DNA from 2 places in the Streptomyces sp. NPDC039423 genome. Region 1 is predicted to be linked to the other one. Evidence: riboswitches for the same ligand, from Rfam matches in the RefSeq annotation. Region 1 holds a riboswitch; the other holds the start of a gene.

Region 1 (7,132 bases):
GTGATGACGAGCGTACGTTCGCGGCGCTGCCGCCCGCCCGGGGCCGGGGTTTCGCCCGGACCTGGTGGGGGCTCGCGTGGCTCAAGGCCCTGGAGGACACGGCGCTCGACGCCCAGCAGCTCAAAAAGGGCCGCAAACGGGCGCGGGACGGCGCGGTGGGCGCCGTGTCGGTCCGTCCCGGACGGATCACCGCCGTGGTGCGGGACCCCGACGGTACGGCACAGCGCGGGGACGTGCTGCTGCGGGAGCTGACCGATGAGGAGTGGGACCGGTTCCTGGACATGGCCGCGGACCGGGCCGGCCACCTGGCCGCCCTCCTGGACCGGGACATGCCTCCGGACCTGGTGGAGGACGCGGCGGCGGCCGGCATCGAACTGCTGCCCGGGATCGGCGACCTGGAGCCCGCCTGCACCTGTGACGCCTGGGACCACTGTCCGCACACGGCGGCGCTGAGCTACCAGGTGGCGCGGCTGCTGGACGAGGACCCCTTCGTGCTGCTGCTGGTGCGGGGCCGTGGGGAGCGGCGGCTGCTCGACGAGGTGCAGGCACGCGGCTCCGCCCTGGCGGGCCGCCGGGCTCCGGCGGGAGGCCCGGTCACCGGGGACGGGGAGGAACCGGCCGGGGACGGTGTCCCGGGGGTACGGGCGGACGAGGCGTTCGCCGCGCGGGACATCCTCCCGCCACTGCCCGCGCCGCCCCCGCTGCCGGAGTCACCCGGGGAGCCGCCGTCGCTGGACACCGAGGCCGGGCCCGGGCCGGGTGTCGACCCGGCGGCGCTGGAGGCCCTGGCGGCCGACGCGGCGGCCCGGGCGCACCGGATGCTGGCCGACGCGCTGTCGCCGGGGCACGAGGACCGGCTCCCGGAGGCCGTGCTGACGGCGGAACAGGACGCCGTCCGGCTGGCCGCCTCCGCCGCCTGGGGAGCGGCCGCCCTGGAGCGGCTCGCCTCGGGGACCGGCCGTCGCCGGGCAGGCCTGGACGTGGCCACGCGCGCGTGGCGGCTGGGCGGCGCCGAGGGGCTGGCCGTGCTGGAGGCGCACCCGGAGCCCGGTCCGGAGCTGCTGGCGCGGGCCGAAGCGCGGCTCGCCGCTGCCTGGGAGGACGGCGAGCGTCCCCCGTTGCGGGCGGACCGCCCCGGGTGCTGGACGGTGACGGGCGCGGGCGCGCAGCTCCGGCTGGACGGCGAGGGCCGCTGGTGGCCGTACCGCGAGGAGCCGGACCGGGCCTGGGTACCCGCCGGGCCGCCCGATCCCGATCCGGCCGCCGCCCTGGCGAGCGTCCTGGCGGTCACCCCGGAAACCGACGCCTAGGACGGTCGCTCCGGCCGTCCGTACCGTTGGCGCCCCGCTCCGGGCGCCCGACCGGGCGCCGGGTGTGGGCGCCCGGGGCGTGCGCAGGGGCCCCGGCACGGATCCGCCGGGGCTCCGGTCGGACGCCCAGGTGGCACGCCCCGGCCCCCGCCCGCACGCCTCGGCCCCACCTACGCCACGCCACGCCCGCTGCGCCCCGCCCCCGGTCAGCGGGAGAGCCCGCGCTCCGCCGCGTCCACCGTCTGGGCGAGCAGCACCGCGATGGTCATCGGGCCGACGCCGCCGGGCACGGGGGTGATCAGGCTCGCGCGGGTGGCGGCGGTCTCGAAGTCGACGTCACCCACGTTGCCGGGGTTGTAGCCCGCGTCGATGACGACCGCGCCGGGCTTGATGTCCTCGCCCTTGATGAAGCGGGGCCGCCCGACCGCGGCGACCAGGATGTCGGCCTCACGTACGGCCGCGGACAGGTCGGCCGTGTGCGAGTGGCAGTAGGTGACCGTGGCGTTCCGCGCCAGCAGCAGCATGCCGGCGGGCTTGCCGAGGATGGCGCTGCGGCCGACCACGACCGCGCGCTTGCCGGCCGGGTCGACGCCGTACGCGTCGAGCAGCCGCATGATGCCGCCCGGCGTGCAGGAGACGAACCCGGGCAGGCCGAAGCTCATCGTCGCGAAGGAGCTGAAGGTCACGCCGTCGACGTCCTTCTCGGGGGCGATCGCCTCGAACGCCGCCCGCTCGTCGATGCCGGGGCCGACCGGGTGCTGGAGCAGGATGCCGTGCACCTCGGGGTCGTTCGACAGGTTTTCGAGCGTGGCCACCAGTTCGGCGGTGGTCGTGGTGGCGGGCAGCTCGACGTGGCGGGAACGGATGCCGGCCTTCTCGCAGCGGGCCCGCTTCATCTTCACGTACGTCACGGAGGCGGGGTCGGCGCCGACCAGGACGGTGGCGAGGCACGGCCGGGTGCCGGTGCGCCGGGTGAGGTCGGCGGCGCGGGCGGCGGTCTCCTCGACGAGGCGGCGGGCGAGGCCGCTGCCGTCCATGAGGCGGGCGGTGGCGGGAGTGGTGGACATGCGGGCTCCTGAGCGGTCGTCAGTGGATCGCCCAGGCGCGCGGCAGTGGCGTCGGTCCGCCGGGCCGCTCCCCGGTGGTACTCCACCCAAGCGCCAGTCACGGCCCGCCACCACTCTACGGGACCGTTCCCCATCGCCCCCCGGGTGCCCCGTCGCGCCCGCCCTTGTGGAGTCCGGCCCGCGCGACGACGATGGCCCGGGCGCGGACGTCAGCGGCGGCAGCCACAGCGGCAGCGGCGGCAGCGGGAGACCTCGATGGGGAGGGCCGTGTGAACGACCCATGGGTGGCCTTGGAGCGGGACGCCGATCCGGCGGAGCGGGCGCGGGCGCTACACCGCGCGCACGAGGCGTTCACGGCGGGCGGCCGGCCGGAGGGGCCGGTCCGGCCGGTGGTGGCCGACTCGTGGCGGCGCTCGGCGCGCGCCCGGGTGTGCCCGGACGGCGCGGCGTGCGTGGAACTGGACGAGGACGAGCTGGCCGCTCACCGGGACGGTCATCCGCTGGCAGCGGTGATGCCGGTGGTACGGGAGTTGATGGGCGCGTACGCGAGCGACGGGGAGCACCTGGTCGCCGTCTGCGACGCGCACGGGCGGCTCCTGTGGGTCGAGGGGCACCCGGCGACGCTGCGCCGGGCCGACCGGATGAACTTCGTGGCGGGCGCGCGGTGGGCCGAGTCGGCGGCGGGCACGAACGCCCCCGGTACGGCGATCGCGGTCGACCGGCCGGTCCAGGTGTTCACCGCCGAGCACTTCCGGCGGTCGGTGCAGGCCTGGACGTGCGCGGCGGCGCCGGTGCACGATCCGCGCACCGGGCGGCTGCTGGGGGCGGTGGACATCACGGGCGGCGACCGGCTGGCGCACCCGCACAGCCTGGCGTTCGTCCAGGCGGTGGCCCGGGCCGCGGAGTCCCACCTCGCCCTCCTGGGGCCGGCTCCGGCGGCCGGGGACCATGGGTGGCTGTCGGCGCTGGGCAGGGACGAGGCGGTGCTGGTGGCGGGCGGGCGGCGGACGCGCCTGAGTCGCCGGCACAGCGAGATCCTGGTGGTGCTCGCCCACCATCCGGGGGGCCTGGGCGGGGAGGAGCTGCTGGCGGCGCTGTACGAGGACGAGTCGGTCACCCCGGTCACCCTGCGGGCCGAACTGAGCCGGTTGCGGGGCCTACTGGGTCCCGGGGTGCTGCGGTCGCGCCCGTACCGGCTGGCGGTGCCGGTCGACACGGACTTCGGGGCGGTGCGGCGCAAGCTCGCGTCCGGTGCGGTCGCCGCGGCGCTGGGCGGGTACGGCGGGCCCTTGCTGCCCGGTTCGTGCGCGCCGGCGGTGCGGCGGGCGCGGGAGCGGCTGGCCGGGGACCTGCGTGCCGCGCTGATCGCGCGCGGTGACCCGGCGCTGCTCGCCGACTGGGCGCACAGCGCGTGGGGCGAGGACGACCTGGAGGTGTGGCGGTCCCTGGCGGCGTGCGCGCCGGCGGCGCTCCTCGCCCCCGTACGGGCGCGCCTGACGGCCCTGGACGCGGAACTCGGCGCCGGCGCAACCCGGTTGCAACGTCCGCGTCCCTAGCCTCGCCGCGAGCACCGGACGGCGGTGCCGCACCAGGGAGGCCTTCCGCACATGACCCGTTACGCAGCGCCCGGCAGTGAGGGCTCGATCGTCTCGTACGAGTCCCGCTACGACCACTGGATCGGCGGCGCTTACGTGCCGCCCGCGCGCGGCCGGTACTTCGAGAACCCGAGCCCCGTCAACGGCCGCCCCTTCACCGAGATCGCCCGCGGCACCGCCGAGGACGTCGAGGCCGCCCTGGACGCGGCGCACGCGGCCGCGCCCGCGTGGGGCCGGACCGCCCCGGCCGAGCGGGCGGGCGTGCTGCTGCGGATCGCCGACCGGATGGAGGCGAACCTGGAGCGGCTGGCCGTCGCGGAGAGCTGGGAGAACGGCAAACCGGTCCGGGAGACCCTGGCCGCCGACCTGCCGCTCGCCATCGATCACTTCCGCTACTTCGCGGGCGCGTTGCGCGCCCAGGAGGGCTCGCTGAGCGAGGTGGACGAGGACACCGTCGCGTACCACTTCCACGAGCCGCTCGGGGTGGTGGCGCAGATCATCCCGTGGAACTTCCCGCTGCTGATGGCGGTCTGGAAACTGGCGCCGACGCTGGCCGCGGGCAACGCGGTCGTCCTGAAGCCGGCCGAGCAGACCCCGGCGTCCATCCACGTCCTGATGGGCCTGATCGCGGACCTGCTCCCGCCCGGCGTGGTGAACATCGTCAACGGCTACGGCACGGAGGCCGGCAAGCCGCTCGCCTCCAGCCCCCGCGTCGCCAAGATCGCCTTCACGGGTGAGACGACCACGGGGCGGCTGATCATGCAGTACGCCTCGGAGAACATCACACCGGTCACCCTGGAGCTGGGCGGCAAGTCGCCGAACATCTTCTTCGACGACGTGTGGGCCGCGGACGACGACTTCCGTGACAAGGCCCTGGAGGGCTTCACCATGTTCGCCCTGAACCAGGGCGAGGTGTGCACGTGCCCGTCGCGCGCGCTGGTCCAGAGCGGCCACTACGGCGAGTTCTTGGAGGCGGCCGTGGCCCGCACCGAGCGCATCGTCCCGGGCCATCCCCTGGACACGGCCACCATGATCGGTGCTCAGGCCTCGCACGACCAGCTCCGCAAGATCCTCTCGTACCTCGACATCGGCCAGCAGGAAGGCGCCAAGATCCTCACCGGTGGCCGGCGCCTCGAGTACGACGGTGAGCTGGCGGGCGGCTATTACGTCGAGCCGACCGTCTTCGAGGGCGACAACCGCATGCGGGTCTTCCAGGAGGAGATCTTCGGCCCCGTCGTCGCGGTCACGTCCTTCACCGACTTCGACGACGCCGTCGCCCAGGCCAACGACACGCTCTACGGCCTCGGCGCCGGCGTCTGGACCCGCGACATCACCACCGCCTACCGCGCCGGACGCGCCATCCAGGCGGGCCGGGTCTGGACGAACTGCTACCACGCCTACCCCGCCCACGCCGCGTTCGGCGGCTACAAGCAGTCGGGCATCGGCCGGGAGACGCACAAGATGATGCTGGACCACTACCAGCAGACGAAGAACCTCCTGGTCTCGTACTCGCCGAAGAGGCTCGGCTTCTTCTAGAGGCACGAGAGAAGGCGCCTGACCTGGGCTTTTACCCGTCAGGCGCCTTCTTGGAGCGCTCGAACCTTCCCATGGGGGAGGCGTCGAAATACCCCTCCTCTTCCAGTTCATCCCACCCGTATCCCAGTCCTGACCAGCAGTTCCGGGCCATACACGGGCCAGATTGCGGCTCAGCCCTTGGGACTGTTGTGCCGGAGGTCTAGGGGCCCGACAGGTCGATGTCGTCGACCGGGACGTCCGGGGTGGTGGCGACGGCACGCAGCAGCCGGGTGAAGCGGGTGCGGAGGTCCTCGGCGGTGGAGCGGTCGAACAGCGCGGTGCGGTACTCGACGACTCCTTCGAGGCCGTGGCAGGTGCCGTCGGCGTCCCGTCGCTCGAACAGGCCGAAGGTCAGGTCGAACCCGGCTGAACCCCTGCCGACCAGCTCCACCGTGGCGGACGCGCCCGGCAGCTCCAGCCGTTCGGGGAGGGACGGTGCGAGCACCAGCATCACCTGGAACAGGGGGCGGCCGAACACGGCCCGGCCGCTCGCCGCCCGCCGGGGGCCCTGCGCCTCCACCACCAGGTCGAAGGGCACGTCCTGGTGGGCGAAGGCGTCCAGGTCGGCCCGTACGACCCGGCCGAGCAGCTCACGGAAGGTCGGGCCTCCCGAGGTGTCGGTGCGCAGGACGAGCGTGTTCACGAAGAAGCCGACGAGGCCGTCGAGTTCCGCGTCCGCGCGGTCGGAGACCGCCGTGCCGATCGGGATGTCCGTACCCGCGCCGAGGCGGGTGAGGAGCGCGGCCAGTGCGGCGTGCGCCACCAGGAAGAGGCTGGCCTGTTCGTGCGCGGCAAGCTCCAGGAGCCGCCCGTGCACGTCCGCGGGAACGGTGAAGGCCACCGTGTCGCCGGCGCCGTGGACAGGGCGCCCGGCCGGCGCCCGCTCCGTACGGTCGGCGGGCAGCGCGATGCGTTCCGGCAGGCCGGCCAGGGCCTTGTCCCAGTGGGCGAGCTGGCCGGTGCGCAGGGCGCTGGGCTCGGCGTCGGTGCCGAGCAGTTCGCGCTGCCACAGGGTGTAGTCGGCGTACTGGACGGGCAACGGCGCCCAGTCCGGCGCGGCACCGTGGACGCGGGCCCGGTACGCGGTGCCGAGGTCGTCCAGCAGCCGCCGCAGCGAGGCGCGGTCGCAGGCGATGTGGTGGAGCAGCAGGAGCAGCGTCTGCCCGTGCGGGGTCCCGGTGGTGAAGAGGACCGCGCGCAGCGGGAGCTCGCTCTCCAGTTGGAAGGGACGGCCGGCGGCGGCGTCCAGCGCGTCCGGCAGCCGGTCCGGGGTGACGGGTTCCACCGTGAGTGCCGGGCGGGCGGCGGTGACGGGCAGGATGTGCTGGACCGCCTGGCCGTCCCGCTGCCGGACGAGGGTGCGCAGGGTTTCGTGCCGGGCTGTGAGGTCGCCGAGGGCGGCCCGGAGCGCCTCCTGGTCCGGTTCGCCGTCCCAGCGCAGCACCAGGGGGACGTTGTAGGTGCTGTCGGGGCCCGCGAGCCTGTGCAGGAACCAGAAGCGCCGTTGGCCGGAGGAGAGCGGGACCGGCTCGGCGCCGCGGTCCTCGGCGCGCGGGACGCGAGGGACGGGCCGGGCCGCCGGCGC
Region 2 (7,132 bases), on a different contig from region 1:
GGTTCGCCGGCGGGATGGTGGCCCGGGCCCGCGAGGCGGGGACGTACCGCCCCGGCTGGGGCCCGTACGCCATCGTCCGCGCCTCCGACCGCCGGGCGATCGGCGCCATCGGCTTCCACGCCGCCCCGGACACCGACGGCCGGGCCGAACTCGGCTACGACCTGGTGGAGGGCGCCCGCGGCCACGGCTACGCCACCGAGGCGCTGCGCGCCCTCACCCGCTGGGCGTTCGGCCGGCCGGAGCCGGCGGTGCTGGTCGCCACCGTCGACCACGACAACGCGCCCTCGCACGGCGTGGTGACCCGCGCCGGCTTCACCCGGGCCGCCGACACCGGGGGGAGCGTGGTCTACGAACTGCGCCGGAGCTGACCGGCGATGTCCCGCACCGCGGCCATCGCGCGGTGCAGCAGCCACGGCCCGAAGGTGATCCGGGTGGCGCCCAGGCGCCCCAGCTCGGCCACCGCCGGGCCGCCGGGGAACGGCGCCACGTTGAGCGGCCCCTCGATCCGGGCGCGCAGCAGCGGCAGGTGCGCGGGCGGCACGCCGATCGGGTAGACGCAGTCGGCGCCCGCCGCGGTGTACAGCCGCGCCCGGGCGATCGCGTCCTCCGGGTCGTCCAGGCCCCGCACGAAGGTGTCCACCCGGGCGTTGACGAACAGCCGGCCGCCCGCCTCCGCCCGTACCTCCGCGAGCAGTTCGGCCTGCTCCCGGGGGTCCACGAGCACGCCGGCGCGGGAGTCCTCCAGGTTCACGCCGACCGCGCCGGCGTCCAGGACGCGGGCGACGAGCTCCCCGGGCGCCAGGCCGTAACCGGCCTCCACGTCCGCCGACACCGGGACCGACACCGACCGGGCGATCCGGGCGACGGCCGCGAACATCTCGCCGGCGGGCGTCGCCCCGTCCGCGTACCCCAGCGACGCCGCCACCCCCGCGGAGGGCGTGGCCAGGGCCGGGAAGCCGGCCTCCTCGAAGGCCCGCGCGCTCGCCGCGTCCCACGGCCCCGGCAGCACCAGCGGGTCGCCGGGGGCGCGGTCGTGGTGCAGGGCGCGGAACGCCGCGGCGGCGTCGGTCACTTGCCGGTCCCGGCGAACTGCCCCGGTGTGTAGTGGCCCGGCACCAGCCGGCTGGTGACGGCGAACCGGTTCCAGGCGTTGATGACGGTGATCGCGGCGATGAGCTGGGCCAGTTCCCTCTCGTCGAACTGCTTCGCCGCCTTCTCGTACACCTCGTCGGGGACGAAACCGTCCGTCAGGACCGTGACCGCCTCCGTCAGTTCGATCGCCGCCAGTTCCCTCGCGGTGTAGTAGTGGCGCGACTCCTCCCAGGCGCTGAGCTGGATGATCCGCTCCACCGACTCACCGGCCGCCAGCGCGTCCTTGGTGTGCATGTCGAGGCAGTAGGCGCAGTGGTTGAGCTGCGAGGCCCGGATCTTCACCAGTTCGAGGAGCACCGGGTCGAGGCCCTGCCGCGCCGCGGCGTCCAGCCGGACCATGGCCTTGAACACCTCGGGCGCGTGGTCGGTCCAGGCGAGGCGGGGGGTGTGCTCGCTCGCGTACTCGGTGGTCTTCGTCTCTGTCGTCATGGCTACGACCGTACGGGGCGTGTGGCGCACCGGTATGGTCCACTTCCATGACGGATTCCTGGGCCACTTTCGGTGCCGACCTGCACCTGGAGCTACGGGGCCGCGGACTGCGCTCCGGTCTGATGGAGGCCCTGCGGGAGGCCGTCCGCAGCGGGCGGCTCGCGCCCGGGAGCCGGCTGCCGTCCTCCCGGTCGCTCGCCGCCGACCTGGGCGTGGCCCGCAACACGGTCGCCGACGCCTACGCCGAACTCGTCGCCGAGGGCTGGCTCACCGCCCGGCAGGGCTCCGGCACCCGGGTCGCCGACCGTGCCGCCCCCCGTCCCGGCCGGGCCGCGCCGGCCCGCACCCCCACCCGGGGCGGCGCGCCGTCCGCCCCGCCCCCGCCCCGCCGCCCGTCCACCCGCCGCCCGGCCGCGCACACCCTGCACCCGGGCACCCCGGACCTGGGGTCCTTCCCCCGGGGCGAGTGGCTCAAGGCGGCCCGCCGCGCGCTGGCGTCCGCCCCGAACGAGGCGCTCGGCTACGGCGGGGCGCACGGCCGGATCGAACTGCGCACCGCCCTCGCCGACTACCTGGCACGGGCCCGGGGCGTCCACGCCGACCCGGACCGCATCGTCGTCTGCTCCGGCTTCGTCCACGGGCTGCGGCTGATGGCCCGGGTGCTGCGCGCGCGGAAGGTGCGGGAGGTCGCCGTCGAGTCGTACGGGCTCGACATCCACCGGAACCTGCTCGCCGCGGCCGGACTGGCCACCCCCGCGCTGCCGTACGACGAACACGGCACCCGCACCGGCGAGCTGGACCGCCAGGGCGCCCTGCTGATCACGGCCGCCCACCAGTTCCCGCTCGGCGGCGCGCTGCCACCTGACCGGCGCGCCGCCGCCGTGGACTGGGCCCGCCGCACGGGCGGGCTGATCCTGGAGGACGACTACGACGGCGAGTTCCGCTACGACCGCCAGCCGGTCGGCGCCCTCCAGGGCCTGGACCCCGAGCGGGTGGTCCACCTCGGTACGGCGAGCAAGTCCCTGACGCCCGGGCTGCGGCTGGGCTGGATGGTGCTCCCGGAGGCGCTGGTGGGGGACGTGCTGGCGGCGAAGGGGCACGCCGACTGGGTGTCCAGCGCCCTGGACCAGCTCACGCTGGCGGAGTTCATCCGCTCGGGCGCCTACGACCGGCACGTGCGCGGCATGCGGCTGCGCTACCGCCGGCGGCGCGACCAGCTCGTGGCCGCGCTCGCCGAGCGGGCGCCGGACATCCGGGTGAGCGGCATCGCGGCCGGGCTGCACGCCGTGCTGGAACTCCCGCACGGCACCGAGCGGTCCGTCGTCCAGGCGGCCGCCTGGCAGGGCCTGGCCGTCCAGGGCCTGGACCGCTTCCGCCACCCGGACGTGCCGCCCGGCCGCGACGCGCTGGTGGTGGGCTACGCCACCCCGACGGACAGCGCCTGGTCCGGCGCCCTGGACGCGCTGTGCCGGGCGCTGCCCTGACCCGCCGCGCCGCCGGGCCTACCGGCTCCCCCCGCCGGGCCTACCGGCCGCCCCGCCGGGCCCGGCCGCCGCCCCGCCGGGGGCCGCCGTCACCGCAGGACCTGGCGCAACTGCTCCAGCGCGAAGTCCAGGTCCTCCTTGCCGATCACCAGCGGCGGGGCGATCCGGATCGTCGAGCCGTGGGTGTCCTTCACCAGGACCCCGCGGTCCATCAGCTTCTCCGAGATCTCCCGGCCCGTGCCCAGGGCCGGCACGACGTCCACGCCCGCCCACAGGCCGCGCCCGCGCACCGCCTCCACGGCGCCGCCGCCCACCATGAGCCCCAGCTCGTGGTGGAGGTGGTCGCCCAGCTCGGCCGCCCGCTGCTGGTACTCGCCGGTGCGCAGCATCGCCAGCACCTCCAGGGCCACCGCGCAGGCCAGCGGGTTCCCGCCGAACGTCGACCCGTGCTCGCCCGGCCGGTGCACCCCCAGGACCGCCGCGCTCGACACGACCGCCGACACCGGCACCACGCCGCCGCCCAGGGCCTTGCCCAGCACGTACATGTCCGGGACCACGCCCTCGTGTTCGCACGCGAACGTCCGGCCCGTGCGGCCGAGGCCCGACTGGATCTCGTCCGCGATGAACAGCACGTTCCGCTGCCGGGTCAGCTCCCGGACCGCCGGCAGGTACCCGGCCGGCGGCACCAGCACGCCCGCCTCGCCCTGGATGGGCTCCAGCAGCACGGCCACGGTGTTGTCCGTCATCGCCAGGTCCAGCGCCGCCAGGTCCCCGTACGGCACGATCTCGAACCCCGGCGTGTAGGGCCCGTAGTCCGCCCGCGCCTCGGGGTCGGTGGAGAAGCTGACGATCGTGGTCGTCCGGCCGTGGAAGTTGTCCGCCGCGACGATGATCTTCGCCATGCCGTCCGGCACGCCCTTGGCCCGGTACCCCCACTTGCGGGCGGTCTTCACGGCGGTCTCCACCGCCTCCGCCCCGGTGTTCATCGGCAGCACCATCTCCATGCCGCAGAACTCGGCGAGCTGCTCGCAGAAGTCGGCGAACCGGTCGTGGTGGAACGCCCTCGACGTCAGCGTCACCCGCTCCAGTTGCGCCTTGGCGGCCTCGATCAGCCGGCGGTTGCCGTGGCCGAAGTTGAGCGCCGAGTAGCCCGCCAGCATGTCGAGGTAGCGGCGCCCCTCGACATCGGTCATCCAGGCCCCCTCCGCCGTGGAGACGACGACGGGCAACGGGTGGTAGTTGTGCGCGCTGTGCGCCTCCGCGGAAGCGATCGCCTCTTGTGTTCTCGACACGGGGTCTCCGTTCGTCCTGCGGCGTGGGGCGGTGGTGGCGCCCCCTTCTATCGTCGCTCGCCATACGGACGGGGAAACCTCGCGGCGAGACACCCCTTAAGGTGACCGGTACGCACGGCGACTGGCGTACGGGGAAGCGACCCCGGGGGAGCCGTGCGCGGCAGACCACACGAGGGTGCCGCCCGCCTGGGCACCCCACGACCTCGTCCGTGCTGCCGGCCCCCTGGAGGACGCCATGACCAGCCTTCCCCTTCCCGCGCACCATCCCGCCCTCGCCGCGGGCGACCCCGAGATCGCCGCGCTCGTCGGCGCGGAGGAGCGGCTCCAGTCCGAGACGCTGCGGCTGATCCCCAGCGAGAACTACGTCTCGCAGGCCGTCCTGGAGGCCTCCGGGACCGTCCTCCAGAACAAGTACAGCGAGGGCTACCCGGGCCGGCGCTACTACGAGGGCCAGCAGAACATCGACCAGGTCGAGCTGCTCGCCGTCGGCCGCGCCAAGGCCCTGTTCGGCGTCGACCACGCCAACGTCCAGCCCTACTCCGGCTCCCCGGCCAACCTCGCCGTCCACCTCGCCTTCGCCGAGCCCGGCGACACCGTGATGGGCATGGCCCTGCCGATGGGCGGTCACCTCACCCACGGCTGGGGCGTCTCGGTGACCGGCTCCTGGTTCCGCGGCGTCCAGTACGGCGTGCGCCGGGACACCGGGCTGATCGACTTCGACGAGGTGCGGGAGCTGGCCCTCAAGGAGCGGCCCAGGATCATCTTCTGCGGCGGCACCGCGCTGCCCCGCACCATCGACTTCGCCGCCTTCGCGGAGATCGCCCGCGAGGCGGGCGCCGTCCTGGTCGCCGACATCGCCCACATCGCCGGCCTGATCGCGGGCGGCGCCCACCCCTCGCCGGTGCCGCACGCCGACGTCATCTCCACCACCACCCACAAGACGCTGCGCGGCCCGCGCGGCGCGATGCTCATGTGCCGCGAGGAGCACGCCAGGGCCATCGACAAGGCGGTCTTCCCCGGCCTCCAGGGCGGCCCCCACAACCAGACCACCGCCGCCATCGCGGTCGCCCTCCGCGAGGCGTCCCAGCCGTCCTTCCGCAACTACGCGCAGCAGGTCGTCGCCAACGCCAAGGCCCTCGCCGTCGAGCTCATCGCCCGTGGCTTCGACCTGGTCTCCGGCGGTACGGACAACCACCTGGTCCTGATGGACCTCACGTCCAGGGACGTGCCCGGCAAGGTCGCCGCGAAGGCCCTGGACCGGGCCGGCATCGTCGTGAACTACAACACCGTCCCCTACGACACCCGCAAGCCCTTCGACCCCTCCGGCATCCGCATTGGCACCCCGTCCCTCACCTCCCGCGGGCTCGGCACCGGGGACATGGCGGCGGTCGCCGGCTGGATCGACCGGGGCGTCACGGCCGCCCGTACCGGCGACGAGGCCGCCCTGGCTGCGGTCCGGGCCGAGGTCGCCGAGCTGATGGCTGCCCACCCGGCCCCCGGCATCCCCGTCTGACGGCCCGGCCGGGGCCCGGCCGCACCGGGCCCCGACGGGCGCCCCGCCGCCCGTCCCGTCCCGGCCCGTCGGCGCCGGGGCGGGCCGCCGGGGGACCTGTGTCGCTCGTCTCATCCGGCGGCGTTCCCGACCTGTCGGCGGCAACTGAGAGAATGAGGGACATGGCCTCTGATCGTCCTCGCGTGCTCTCCGGGATCCAGCCCACCGCCGGCTCCTTCCACCTCGGCAATTACCTCGGTGCGGTCCGCCAGTGGGTGGCGCTCCAGGAGACCCACGACGCCTTCTACATGGTCGTCGACCTGCACGCGATCACCGTCCCGCAGGACCCGGCGGAGCTGCGGGCCAACACCCGGCTCGCCGCCGCCCAGCTCCTCGCCGCGGGCCTCGACCCGGAGCGCTGCACGCTCTTCGTCCAGAGCCACGTCCCCGAGCACGCCCAGCTCGGCTGGGTCATGAACTGCCTGACCGGCTTCGGCGAGGCCTCCCGCATGACCCAGTTCAAGGACAAGTCCGCCAAGCAGGGCGCCGACCGGGCCACGGTCGGCCTGTTCACCTACCCGATCCTCCAGGTCGCGGACATCCTGCTGTACCAGGCCGAGCAGGTGCCGGTGGGCGAGGACCAGCGCCAGCACATCGAGCTGACCCGCGACCTCGCCGAGCGTTTCAACGCCCGTTTCGGTGAGACGTTCACCGTCCCCGCTCCGTACATCCTGAAGGAGACGGCGAAGATCTACGACCTCCAGGACCCGGCGGTCAAGATGAGCAAGTCGGCCTCCACCCCGAAGGGCCTGATCAACCTCCTGGACGAGCCGAAGGCGACCGCGAAGAAGGTGAAGAGCGCGGTGACCGACACCGACACCGTGATCCGCTTCGACCCTGTCGACAAGCCGGGCGTCAGCAACCTGCTGACGATCATGTCCACCCTCACCGGCACCCCCGTCCCCGACCTGGAGCGGAGCTACGAGGGCAAGCTGTACGGCGCGCTGAAGACCGACCTGGCGGAGATCATGGTCGACTTCGTCACCCCGTTCCGGACCCGCACCCAGGAATATCTGGACGACCCCGAGACGCTGGACTCGATCCTGGCCAAGGGCGCGGAGAAGGCCCGCGCGGTCGCCGGCGAGACGCTCGCCCAGACGTACGAGAAGGTGGGCTTCCTGCCGGCCAAGCACTGAGCCCCGCCCCCGCGGGGTCCGGCGCACCGGTGCCGGAACCAACGACTCTGGCCACGCGACGGGTCCAGCCGCCACACTGGCGGCGGA

Evidence for each region. Region 1 has a riboswitch for ZMP and ZTP ahead of ACZ7LK_RS12420 (bifunctional 5,10-methylenetetrahydrofolate dehydrogenase/5,10-methenyltetrahydrofolate cyclohydrolase). Riboswitches for the same ligand answer to the same signal wherever they lie in the genome.
Region 2: it holds a riboswitch for ZMP and ZTP, as region 1 does, so the genes downstream of both, ACZ7LK_RS07370 (serine hydroxymethyltransferase) here and ACZ7LK_RS12420 (bifunctional 5,10-methylenetetrahydrofolate dehydrogenase/5,10-methenyltetrahydrofolate cyclohydrolase) in region 1, are expected to answer to the same signal.

What each region holds. Positions count from the first base shown of each region.
Region 1 covers NZ_JBVKAH010000003.1:353,537-360,668, forward strand. Annotated here, with positions in the region: gene ACZ7LK_RS12415 (SWIM zinc finger family protein) at 1-1,310, shown strand, start outside; gene ACZ7LK_RS12420 (bifunctional 5,10-methylenetetrahydrofolate dehydrogenase/5,10-methenyltetrahydrofolate cyclohydrolase) at 1,517-2,377, opposite strand; ZMP/ZTP riboswitch at 2,400-2,488, opposite strand; gene ACZ7LK_RS12425 (winged helix-turn-helix domain-containing protein) at 2,647-3,933, shown strand; gene exaC (acetaldehyde dehydrogenase ExaC) at 3,985-5,508, shown strand; gene ACZ7LK_RS12435 (amino acid adenylation domain-containing protein) at 5,708-7,132, opposite strand, start outside.
Region 2 covers NZ_JBVKAH010000002.1:299,972-307,103, forward strand. Annotated here, with positions in the region: gene ACZ7LK_RS07345 (GNAT family N-acetyltransferase) at 1-368, shown strand, start outside; gene ACZ7LK_RS07350 (isocitrate lyase/PEP mutase family protein) at 347-1,072, opposite strand; gene ACZ7LK_RS07355 (carboxymuconolactone decarboxylase family protein) at 1,069-1,581, opposite strand; gene pdxR (MocR-like pyridoxine biosynthesis transcription factor PdxR) at 1,629-3,065, shown strand; gene rocD (ornithine--oxo-acid transaminase) at 3,155-4,357, opposite strand; ZMP/ZTP riboswitch at 4,465-4,556, shown strand; gene ACZ7LK_RS07370 (serine hydroxymethyltransferase) at 4,593-5,870, shown strand; gene trpS (tryptophan--tRNA ligase) at 6,032-7,045, shown strand.